2 linked regions of the Cycloclasticus pugetii PS-1 genome follow. Each later gene encodes a partner of the first gene's protein in a complex. Links are inferred from orthologs where the notes say so. Each region holds a gene or a part of one and is shown on either strand. Other genes may lie near its edges.

Region 1 (7,752 bases):
GTGTTTTTGCCTGCTGCAGAACGCTATAAGTTAATGTATAAAATTGATCATTGGGTTATAAAAAACTCTATTCAGGCAATGGCAACCATTCAAGAGCAAGTCGACTGGTTTAGCATCAATCTATCAGGGCAGACCATCGCCCACCAAGGTAGCTTTGAGCTCATCAAAAAGTGTATCGATGACGCCAACATCCCTCCCCAAAAGATTTGTTTCGAAATAACTGAAACAGCCGCTATTACTAACCCTGAGTTTGGAGTGAGTTTCCTAAATAAATTACAACAACTAGGTTGCTTAATTGCCTTGGATGACTTTGGCTCCGGTCTATCATCGTATGAGTACCTCAAGCGATTGCCCGCTGACATTCTTAAAAGTGATGGTCAATTTATTCAAAACATGCTCTACAATCCTTTGGACCTTGCGATGGTGAAGTCTATTAACGAAATTTCACACATCATGGGGAAAAAGACTGTAGGAGAGTTTGTTGAAAACGAAGCAACGCTCAAAAAAATAAAAGATATTGGGATTGATTTTGCACAGGGCTTCTATCTTGATACCCCAAAGCCTCTTCGCACCATATTAGAAGCCCACCCCATGCAAATCACTCTAGAGTAAACGTAGCGTTTACTTATTAATCCAAATCACTCGCCAACGAGTTTCGTATATTATCAGGCACCGTCACCTCATGTTTATATGCTGGGTGATCAACACCTGCATTGATAATCGCACCGTTTTGCACCGCTTCCACCATCGGTCGGGTCAACTCAAAGCGTAAAAAATGAACGGAAGATGTTTTCTCATTCGTTTCACGTTCTAAGTCTTCATTAGCAATGGGGTGAACCTTATCAAAACCCGCTACTTGAATCCACGTCGCACGTTCAATACCAATCATTTTTTCCAGCGCCACTTTACGGTCACCAGCATTATCAAACTGAATCATCATTGTTGCTTTCCAGTTTTGCCCGTCAGGAATCAATGGGTTATAGGTTTCAATTTCTTCGATAATGCCCGCCGAGTCAAAGATTTTTTCGGCACGTAACATTTCTTGAACCTGGTAGCGCATGGTTAAATAGTCTTCAAAATGTAGGCTGACATTCTCCCCGATTCGCACTATTCGATTAAGTTTATGAGCACGAACCTTTTGCCTATATTCATCACGTTTATTCGAATACTCTTCAAGACCATACAGTTCTTCTTTAACTAGCTTTTTCATTTTCAACCTCTAATGTTCAAATGCCGTACGCTTGCTTTAGCAAACTAATAGGGCTCTTTACGTTTGACTCATCTTCCAAACCACTTGCAATGTGATCAGCTGCCATAGGGCAATCGCTTGAAAACACATCCGCTTCAGCCTTTTTCACTCGGTTTACAACCGGCTTTGCAATTTTTTTAGCTATATCATGGAACTCACTTTTTAGCGCATACGTTCCATCATGCCCAGAACACCGTTCTATCGCATTTACTGATGTATTTGGAATTAACTCTAATACCTCTTTCGTCTTTAATCCAATATTTTGAACCCGTAAATGACAAGCAACTTGATAAGAGACCTGCCCTAATTCACCTTTAAATTCTGTTTTTAATAAGTTCGATTTATGGCGAAGCATCAAATACTCAAATGGGTCGAAAATAGCATCACGCACTTTTGCTACCTCTTCATCATCTGGAAACATTAACGGCAACTCTTGTTTAAACATCAAAACACATGATGGCACAGGGGCAATTACATCCCAGCCCTCATCAATCAATTTAACAAGTTGTGGAATGTTATTGTTTTTTAAACGCTCTACCTCTTTAAGATCACCCAGTTCAAGCTTAGGCATACCACAACAGTTCTCTTTACTTGCCATCGTTACCGCAACATTATTATGCTCTAGCACATCAACCAAATCATTTACTAAATCTGGTCGATTATAGTTACCATAACAGGTGGTAAAAATAGCCACTTTTCCGGTTGTTTCTCCGCAAGCTTGCACACCCGAAGCATCATGTTTTTGCTGGGCAAATTTTTTCCTTGCTGTTTCGGTATGATAGGCTGGGATAACCGCTTCGTTATGAATCCCTAATTGGCTGTCTAAAACTCGTCGAATTGTCTTGTTCTGGTTCGCTGCATTCACCACATTAACAACGATGGGGATAGACGCTAATTTACCAATTCTATCGGTAGATGTAATTAATTTATCGCGTTGTTTGACTTCATTTTTTTCAAATTTAACGGCCTTCGCACGAAGCATTAAGTGTGGAAAATCCAAGTCCCATTCATGAGGAGGCACATAAGGGCATTTTGACATAAAGCACATGTCACATAGATAGCAATTATCGACCACATCCCAATAGACTTTTTTATCGACGCTATCGAGTTCCATTGTTTCTGACTCATCAATGACATCAAACAATAATGGAAACGCATTACATAAATTAAAACAACGACGACAACCATGACAAATATCAAACACACGATCTAATTCGTTGAATAAATTAGCCTCATCGTAAAAACTAGCGCCTTTCCAATCTATTGGATGCCTTGTGGGGGCCTCTAAGCTGCCTTCTCTCATTTATTTATCTCCAAAAAAAAGGAGAGCACATGCGTACCCTCCTTTTGATCTAAATCAACACTTAAGCGTTTAAGCTATCTAACGCTTTTTGGAAACGGTTCGCGTGTGAACGCTCCGCTTTTGCCAGTGTTTCAAACCAATCAGCAATTTCATCGTGACCTTCGTCACGTGCTGTTTTTGCCATACCTGGGTACATATCAGTGTACTCATGCGTCTCACCGGCAATCGCTGCTTTTAAGTTATCTTCAGTTCCACCAATTGGCAGACCTGTTGCTGGATCACCAGTTTCTTCTAAATATTCTAAGTGACCGTGTGCATGGCCTGTTTCACCTTCTGCAGTTGAACGGAAAACAGTAGACACATCGTTGTATCCTTCGATGTCTGCTTTGTTTGCGAAGTATAGGTAACGACGGTTTGCTTGTGACTCACCAGCAAACGCATCTTTTAAATTCTGTTCTGTTTGAGAACCTTTAAGTGACATAGTAATTCCTCTTAATAAGTTGAATGATATCAATTCTACCTTTAGACTGGGTCTAATAGTAAGCTCAAGATACGTTACCATCTATTTGATGTCAATATGATTGCTTCGTGCTAACTAACACGACAAGCATTTTAAAAAAATAGTGACCCTATCCAGTCTAGTTAAGGTAACGTATTTCCTTTTACAAAATCAACGACAAAACTAATGGCCAAAGCAAAAAAACTCGATTTAGAATCATCACTTCAATCCTTAGAAGAACTTGTTGACCGTATGGAAAATGGAGACTTGAGTCTCGAAGAATCACTAAAAGAGTTTGAATTAGGCATCAAGTTAATTCAATCCTGTCAAAAGTCACTTACAGACGCTGAACAAAAAGTTGAAACTCTATTAAACAGCTCCGCCTTGGCAAAACCCGTCGATTTCGATTAAATATTTAATTTACCCACAGCCATGACTGCTTTTAAAGACTTCCAAAGCGCCAAAACACAACAAATAGAAACCGCGCTAGCGCGCTATCTCCCCGCGAGTCACATTGAACCCAAGCGATTGCACGAAGCCATGCGTTATTCAACTCTTAATGGTGGCAAACGTATTCGAGCGATGCTCGTCTATGCGACTGGGAACTTACTTGAAATACAACAACCTATATTAGACAGCATAGCTAGCTCAATTGAGCTTATTCACGCTTATTCACTCATTCATGACGACCTTCCATCGATGGACGACGACGATTTACGTCGTGGCAAACCGAGTTGTCATAAAGCCTTTGACGAAGCAACTGCTATTTTAACCGGAGACGCGTTATTAACACTCGCCTTCAACGTGCTGGCAAAGGCGGATTGCAGCAATGAACAAAAAATAACCTGTATTCAACTGTTATCACAAGCTGCCGGTTCAAGAGGCATGGTCGGCGGCCAAGCCATTGATCTGGCTAATGAAGGAAAGTCCATTTCCATTGCTGAAATTGAAAACATGCACCTACATAAAACAGGGGCCTTGATCTGTAGCTGTATCACTTTAGTCGCAAGTTTAAAGTTTCAAACAACAGATAGCCAGTATCGCCACCTAAAACATTATGCAGAATGTATCGGACTGGCGTTTCAAGTACAAGATGATATTCTTGATGAAACCTCATCTACTTCAACACTCGGCAAAACACAAGGTAAAGACCGGCAAGCTGAGAAGTCCACATATCCTTCTATTTTAGGCTTAAAGGCTTCGAAACACTTAACCAAAGATTTGCATGACGAGGCTATACAAAGTCTTTCAAATTTTGATCACCGCGCTAATTACCTTAGGGATATCGCACAGTTCACTATCTCACGGATATCTTAAGTACATGGTCCTTAGACCAGTATTCACTTGCATAGTCTTTGCTTGCAAACGATAATACGCAACCTTAACCTAACGTATTATGAGCATTACGTGACGCCACTGGCAAAATACCCTATTCTCGATAAAGTTGATATACCAAACGACCTTCGTAACCTTACGGAAGAGGAGCTTATTGGTTTGTCACATGAGCTACGTGAGTTTCTAATTTCCTCCGTCAGTAAATCAGGGGGACATTTATCAGCAGGGCTTGGTACCGTTGAACTGACCATTGCCTTACATTATGTTTTCGACACCCCTACTGATAAATTAATTTGGGATGTTGGACACCAGGCTTACCCACACAAAATTTTAACTGGGCGTAAAGATAAGATTTCAACAATTCGTAAAAAACACGGCGTTACCCCTTTTGTAACACGTGCAGAAAGTGAATACGACGCATTTGGCGTTGGCCACTCGAGTACATCAATCAGTGCCGCTTTAGGTATGGCCATTGCCGCCGCTATAAATAACGATGAAAAACGCACAGTTGCTATTATTGGTGATGGTGGAATAACCGGTGGTATGGCTTTTGAAGCGCTAAATCACGCCGGTGCCTTAGATGCAAATTTACTGGTTATTTTAAACGACAACGACATGTCTATTTCGCCAAATGTCGGGGCGATGAAAAACTATTTAGCTAAAATCTTATCCGGAAAATTCTACACAACCGTAAAAGAAGGTAGCAAAAAGGTGATGGCTAACATGCCCAGTGTTTGGGAGTTGGCAAGACGAACTGAAGAACACGTAAAAGGCATGGTTATACCGGGGACATTATTTGAAGAGATGGGCTTCAACTATATTGGACCTATTGATGGTCACGACCTCCCCACTTTAGTTAAAACATTATCCAACCTAAAAGACTTACAAGGCCCACAATTCTTACACATTGTGACCCAAAAAGGTAAGGGCTACTCCCCTGCTGAAGCGGACCCAATTGGATACCACGGCGTTTCAACCTTTGACCCAAGTAAAGAAAAGTTACCAGAAAAGGCACCTAGTTCAGCCACTTATAGTGAAGTTTTTGGCCAATGGCTTTGTGATATGGCTAAAGAAAATGACAAACTCGTTGGCATTACCCCTGCCATGCGTGAAGGCTCTGGCATGGTGACATTTGAACAGCAATACCCAGAGCGTTTTTTTGATGTTGGTATAGCTGAACAACACGCTGTTACCTTAGCGGCGGGAATGGCTTGCGAAGGCTTACAGCCTGTTGTTGCTATTTATTCAACGTTTTTACAACGTGGATATGATCAACTTATTCACGACGTTGCCTTGCAAAAACTCCCTGTTCTTTTTGCTATTGACCGTGCAGGCTTAGTTGGCCCTGATGGCCCCACTCATGCTGGTTCGTACGACTTTAGCTACCTGCGCTGCATCCCAAATATGGTTATCATGGCGCCCGCTGACGAAAACGAATGTCGACTTATGTTAACAACAGGGATTCAACATAAAGGACCAGTTGCAGTACGTTATCCACGCGGTAAAGGTCCTGGGGTCACTATTAATAATACACTTGATAGCATTCCAATTGGCAAAGCCGTTACTCTAAGGGAAGGCAAAGATATCGCCTTATTAGCATTTGGCTCATCGGTGACACAAGCACTTGAAGTAGCCGAGGAATTTAATTCAACGGTGATCAACATGCGCTTTATAAAACCCTTGGATGAAGACATGATCAAACATATTGCTAGCACTCACAACACGTTGGTGACACTGGAGGAAAATGTTATCAAAGGTGGCGCAGGCAGCGGTGTTAACGAGTTTATTAACCAAGCTTCAATCGATACCAAGGTCTTAAACATTGGCTTGCCAGACCTTAATCTTGAACACGGTTCAAGAGAAGAACTATTGCAAGAAGCAGGTCTCGACACTCAAAGCATAAAAAACTATATAAGCAGCAGCTTAAATAAAACAAACACCTGATACAACACAGCTTACTTACTAAATATGACCATCGAAGACGTACAAAACCACCCAGATTCTAGAAATATGCCCATTAATAAAGTCGGCATAAAGGATATCCGCCACCCATTTGTTTTTGTCGATAGGGACGGTCACCAACGAGCAACTGTTGGCACCTTTAACATGTCTGTCAACTTACCTCATCATCAAAAGGGCACTCATATGTCACGTTTTGTGGCCCTTTTGAATGAAGATTGCCAGCAATTATCTATTAAGGGGTTCAGTGCATTATTAGAAAAAATGACCCACACCCTTGAAGCGGAAACAGGTTACCTAACCACAGAGTTCCTATATTTTGTTAACAAGTCTGCCCCTATTACTGGCGTTAAAAGCTTATTAGACTATCAAATAAAGCTTGACGGGCACTGGTCAAAAAGTGATCACAAAATCAAAATTTCAGTAGTCATCCCCGTTACCAGCTTATGCCCTTGTTCAAAGAAAATCTCTGAATATGGCGCGCATAACCAGCGTTCTCATATCACCGTTACCGCAGAAATTGGTGACAATATTTGCGCTGAAGACATTATCCAGCTGGTTGAAAAGCAGGCATCGAGTGAACTTTTCAGCCTATTAAAAAGGCCTGATGAAAAATACGTAACAGAGCTCGCCTACGACAACCCTAAATTCGTAGAAGATGTCGTAAGGGATATTGCTAGTGCACTTAACGATGACCAGCGAATTTTAGCTTATACCCTAGAAGCTGAAAACTTTGAATCCATACACAATCATTCTGCCTACGCAGTAATCGAAAACAACAAATTAACTTAATAATACCGGAGCTCCAACAATGTCTAACACCATAGACCTCACCCAATACGGGATAACCAACCCTAGCGAAGTTATCTACAACCCTTCTTTCGACCTTTTATTTGAAGAAGAAACTCGAGACGATCTAACAGGCTATGAAAAGGGAACTGTAACTAACTTAGGTGCTGTTGCAGTCGATACCGGTATTTTCACTGGACGCTCACCAAAAGATAAATACATCGTGATGGATGACGTATCACGTGATACCGTTTGGTGGTCTACCCAAGGCAAAAATGATAATAAACCCTTATCAGAAGAAAACTGGGGACACCTTAAAAACATTGTCACTAAACAATTATCTGGTCAACGATTATTTGTTGTAGACACCTACTGTGGTGCCAATAAAGATACCCGTTTGGCGGTACGCTTTATTGTTGAAGTCGCTTGGCAGGCACATTTTGTAAAAAATATGTTTATTCGCCCAACAGAAGAAGAATTGGTTGATTTTGAACCAGACTTCGTTGTTTTAAATGGTGCCAAAACAAATAACCCCGATTGGCAGGAGCACGGCCTTAACTCAGAAAACTTCATTGCTTTCAACCTAACCGAAAAAATGCAGCTTATCGGTGGCACTTG
Region 2 (4,273 bases), 900 kb from region 1 along the record:
GCTTCAATGCGTTCTTCTGTTCCATGCCCCGTTCCAACGGCTGCCCCAACGCGAAGACGTTCTTGGTTATCCTTACATGCTTTCGGATAGTCCTTAGCTTTTTGAATATCCTTAACGGTAATCATGCCGCAAAGTTTGAAGTTTTTATTCACCACCAACACTTTTTCAATACGGTGTTTATGCAACAGACCAATGACCTCTTCTTTACTCGCCCCTTCTTGAACAGTAACCAGCTTTTCTTTAGGCGTCATCGCTGATTCAATTAAGCCATCTAGGTGCGTTTCAAAACGTAAATCACGGCTGGTTACAATACCCACAAGATCTGTGCCATTAACAACTGGAACACCTGAAATATTGTGTTGACGGGTTATTGCAATAACATCTCGAATGGTCGTATCGGACGTAACAGTAATCGGGTCTTTAACAACACCACTTTCAAAACGCTTCACCTTCATTACCTCTAGCGCTTGCTGCTTAACCGTCATGTTTTTATGAATAATGCCGATGCCGCCTTCTTGAGCCAACGCAATGGCTAAACGAGCCTCAGTTACTGTATCCATCGCGGCAGATAGAATAGGAATATTTAGAGAAATGCCACGTGTAAGCTGTGTTGTCAGGCTGACATCACGAGGAAGTACCGTAGAATGAGCTGGCACCAACAAAACATCATCAAATGTTAAAGCTTCTTGTTCGAATCGCATATTATCTCGGGCTTGTCGTAGAAAAAGCAGCTCATTATAAGGTATGCTCCGTTAATAATCATCTAATAGATAGCTTTCCGACATTATGCGCGACAATACACACATTTATACCGTCTCCGAGTTGTGTCGGGAAACACGAATTTTGCTTGAGGGAACATTTTTAACACTCTGCATCGAAGGTGAAATATCTAACTTATCTCGTCCTGTGTCCGGGCATATTTACTTCACCTTAAAAGACGATAAAGCCCAAGTGCAATGTGCCATGTTTCGCGCCCAACTTCGCAAAGTAGGTTTCAAACCAGACAACGGCATGCGCATTACCTTAAAAGCTCGGGTTAGCCTTTATGAGGCTCGTGGCAATTTCCAGTTAATTGCTGAACACATGGAAGCTGCTGGCGAAGGCGCTCTTCGACAACAGTTTGAGATGTTAAAAAACAAACTGTCACTCGAAGGGCTTTATGATGAGCAACATAAAAAACCACTGCCTGAATTAGCCAAAAAAGTCGGCGTTATCACCTCATCCAGCGGGGCGGCTATTCATGATATTTTAACCGTATTAAATAACCGTTTCCCCGCCTTACCTGTGCTGATTTACCCCGTTACCGTGCAAGGCGATGGTGCTAAAAACGAAATTGTAAGTGCCATCAAGTTGGCTAATGAGCGTAAAGATTGTGACGTTCTTATTCTCGCTCGTGGCGGTGGTTCATTAGAGGATTTATGGGCCTTTAATGAAGAAATTGTTGCACGAGCAATTTATCACTCATCTATACCGATTATTAGCGCCATTGGTCATGAAGTAGACTTTACCATCGCTGACTTTGTTGCGGATCATCGCGCCGCCACACCCTCCGCAGCAGCCGAACGGGTCAGCCCTGACCAACACCAATGGCTGAGTCATTTTAATTATTTAGCTAAGCAGTTAACAAATACATTATCGAGTCATTTATCAGATAAAAAACAAACCTTAAATCACCTCCACCACCGATTAAAGCGTTCCCACCCAGGCGCACAATTGCAAGCTCATGCCCAGCGCTTAGATGATTACCATGCTCGTTTAATGCAAACACCTCAACGTGTTTTACAACAGCGAAAACTCCGCCTATCCGAACTAAGCGCCCGCCTCTTAAACAATAACCCTAGTCATCAGGCACACGCTTTAGAACAACGGCTAATACGTCTTCAACAACGCTTACCTAAACCAATACAACTGAACTTACAACAAGCACGCTTACGTTTTACCGACTGTAACAAAGGGCTTGAGACACTCAGCCCCTTAGCTACTTTAGCGCGAGGCTATAGCATCAGCAAGCGTGAGGCTGATGGTACAATCGTGAAAAATATTCATCAGGTTGTTTTAGGTGAAAAAATCAATATTCAATTAACGAATGGGGTATTGAAAACCAATATAGAAAGTATCCATGAAAACACTTAACGCTTATGTACTCGCTATTAGCCTTTTGTTTATGCAAACGGCTCACGCTTTCCCTCAACATCATCCCGTACCCGGTGGTATTGCCGTTATTCCACTGAAGTCTCAAACACAGCCGGCCCTCTATTATCAAAATAATAAAGTGTTAACCCTACTTAAAAATAATCAATGGGTGGCTATTGTTGGAATTCCCTTGTCAGCAAAATCTGGCACTCATAAATTGCTAGATCAACAAACGGCTCAAGTCACGACATTTGAAGTTAGCGATAAAACCTACCCAGCTCAATACATTACTTTAAAAAAAACGCCTAAAAATAAACGCATGATCAACCCAAATAAAATGGATATGGAGCGTATCAATCGCGAGAAAAAAACACTCTCTAAAGCTTTATCTACTTGGTCTGACACGACCCCACAAGTTGAGTTTAGCTTACCAACGCATGGCCGACTCAGCAGTCCGTTTGGCTTAAAACGTTTTTTTAATAATCAACCGAGAAAACCACATAGCGGCTTAGATATCGCAGCGCCTACGGGCACCCCTGTTACCTCACCAGCTGCAGGCACTATTCTAGACGTCGGGGATTATTTTTTTAACGGCAACACAGTATTGGTTGATCATGGACAGGGGTTGATTAGCGGCTACTTCCATTTAAACAAAACCTTTGTCAGCACAGGAGACACTGTTAAACAAGGGCAAAAAATAGCCGAAATTGGCACCACCGGTCGAGTAACAGGTGCTCACTTGCATTGGAATATTTATCTTAATAAAAGCAAGGTTGACCCTGCATTTTTTATTAGCGACCATATACACAAACTTAGCAAAAACAAGTAATCATCACTATGCATATCAAAGACCTTTGCACTAAATGCGACCATTGGACAATCACCACTATTATCCATGATGGTGAAACAGCCACTTTTACCTGCACACACTGTAAAAATGAATTTGACTTACCTTGGGACACTAACACCAGGTACCTCATTCGTTCAATTCGGCACAGCTTAAAGAAACGTACTAAAAAATATCCTGAGCTTTTAAACCTCAAACACGAAGGCCAGGGTATTAAAATTCAGGAAAAAGCGAGTGACCCTACGGCCTAAGAAGGGTTTAGTTATCGATGTTTAGGTTTGCTTTTTCTTTTCTCTTTTAATTTACTGACTTTGCCTTTTTCGATATTTGTCGCCGACTTCCTTGTTTTTTTAGCATAAGGATTATCCGGCGATTTAAACTCTATCCTTACCGGTGTTCCCACTAACCCTAGCTTTTCTCTAAAGGCATTCATTAAATATCGCTTATAACTACCAGGAACCGACACCGTTTGGTTACCATGAATGATGATGACAGGTGGGTTTTGCCCACCTTGGTGTGCAAATTTAAGTTTAATCCGACGACCACCTACCAATGGGGGTTGGTGAGCTTTGATCGCATTTTCAAGAATTTCGGTTAACCGTGGTGTTGACATATCAATCATCGCAGATCGATATAACGCCCCAATTGATTCAAATAACTTACCGACACCACTGCCATGCAACGCAGAAATAAAGTAACGTTCCGCATACTCAAGAAAACTTAATTTCACATCAATTTGACGCTTCACTTTTTCTCGTTGATCTTCCGACAAGCCATCCCATTTATTTAAACCAATAACCAATGCTCGTCCTGATTCCAGTACCATTCCGAGCAAACTCGCATCCTGATCGGTCACCCCTTCACTCGCATCAATCATGTAAATGACCACGTGCGTGTCATCAATTGCACGTAGTGTTTGCACAATGCTAAATTTCTCAACGGCTTCTGATACTTTTGAACGACGACGAACACCAGCCGTATCAATCAATGTATATTGTTTGCCATCACGTTCAAAAGGGATAAAAACACTATCACGCGTAGTGCCGGGCTGATCAAAAACGACGACCCGCTCCTCACCCAGCAAGCGATTAATCAGTGTCGATTTGCCTACATTAGGTCGCCCAATGACAGCAACCCTGATTCCTTCTCCTGCCAATGTGTCATCAAATGACTCTATTTTCGGCAAAATGTTTGATACATGCCTTAAGAGCTCAACCACACCTCGCCCATGTGTTGCTGCAATCGGCCATGGTTTATCGAAGCCCATTTTATGAAATTCTGCGATATGTGTAT

What was found.
Region 2: the proteins of CYCPU_RS0107340 (region 1) and xseA are in contact, whole or in part, in a cryo-EM structure (PDB 8TXR), measured with the Escherichia coli proteins. The link is inferred for Cycloclasticus pugetii PS-1 from one-to-one orthologs.

The regions. Positions count from the first base shown.
Region 1 is NZ_ARVU01000001.1:1,510,625-1,518,376, forward strand. The notes cover bases 1,930-4,849. They hold CYCPU_RS0107340 (exodeoxyribonuclease VII small subunit), read left to right. Parts: upstream 1,930-3,237; coding sequence 3,238-3,462; downstream 3,463-4,849. Other genes in these bases: CYCPU_RS0107330 (heterodisulfide reductase-related iron-sulfur binding cluster), read right to left, coding at 1,930-2,552; CYCPU_RS0107335 (rubrerythrin family protein), read right to left, coding at 2,614-3,033; CYCPU_RS0107345 (polyprenyl synthetase family protein), read left to right, coding at 3,484-4,368; dxs (1-deoxy-D-xylulose-5-phosphate synthase), read left to right, coding at 4,459-4,849. Also shown: CYCPU_RS0107320 (sensor domain-containing protein), read left to right, coding at 1-612; CYCPU_RS0107325 (DUF3501 family protein), read right to left, coding at 629-1,210; more of CYCPU_RS0107330, read right to left, coding at 1,227-1,929; more of dxs, read left to right, coding at 4,850-6,330; GTP cyclohydrolase FolE2, read left to right, coding at 6,355-7,137; pckA (phosphoenolpyruvate carboxykinase (ATP)), read left to right, coding at 7,157-7,752. UniProt on the Escherichia coli protein: Bidirectionally degrades single-stranded DNA into large acid-insoluble oligonucleotides, which are then degraded further into small acid-soluble oligonucleotides.
Region 2 is NZ_ARVU01000001.1:610,867-615,139, reverse strand. The notes cover bases 1-2,959. They hold xseA (exodeoxyribonuclease VII large subunit), read left to right. Parts: upstream 1-786; coding sequence 787-2,133; downstream 2,134-2,959. Other genes in these bases: CYCPU_RS0103090 (peptidoglycan DD-metalloendopeptidase family protein), read left to right, coding at 2,120-2,959; guaB (IMP dehydrogenase), read right to left, coding at 1-701. Also shown: more of CYCPU_RS0103090, read left to right, coding at 2,960-2,962; ribosome biogenesis GTPase Der, read right to left, coding at 3,243-4,273. UniProt on the Escherichia coli protein: Bidirectionally degrades single-stranded DNA into large acid-insoluble oligonucleotides, which are then degraded further into small acid-soluble oligonucleotides.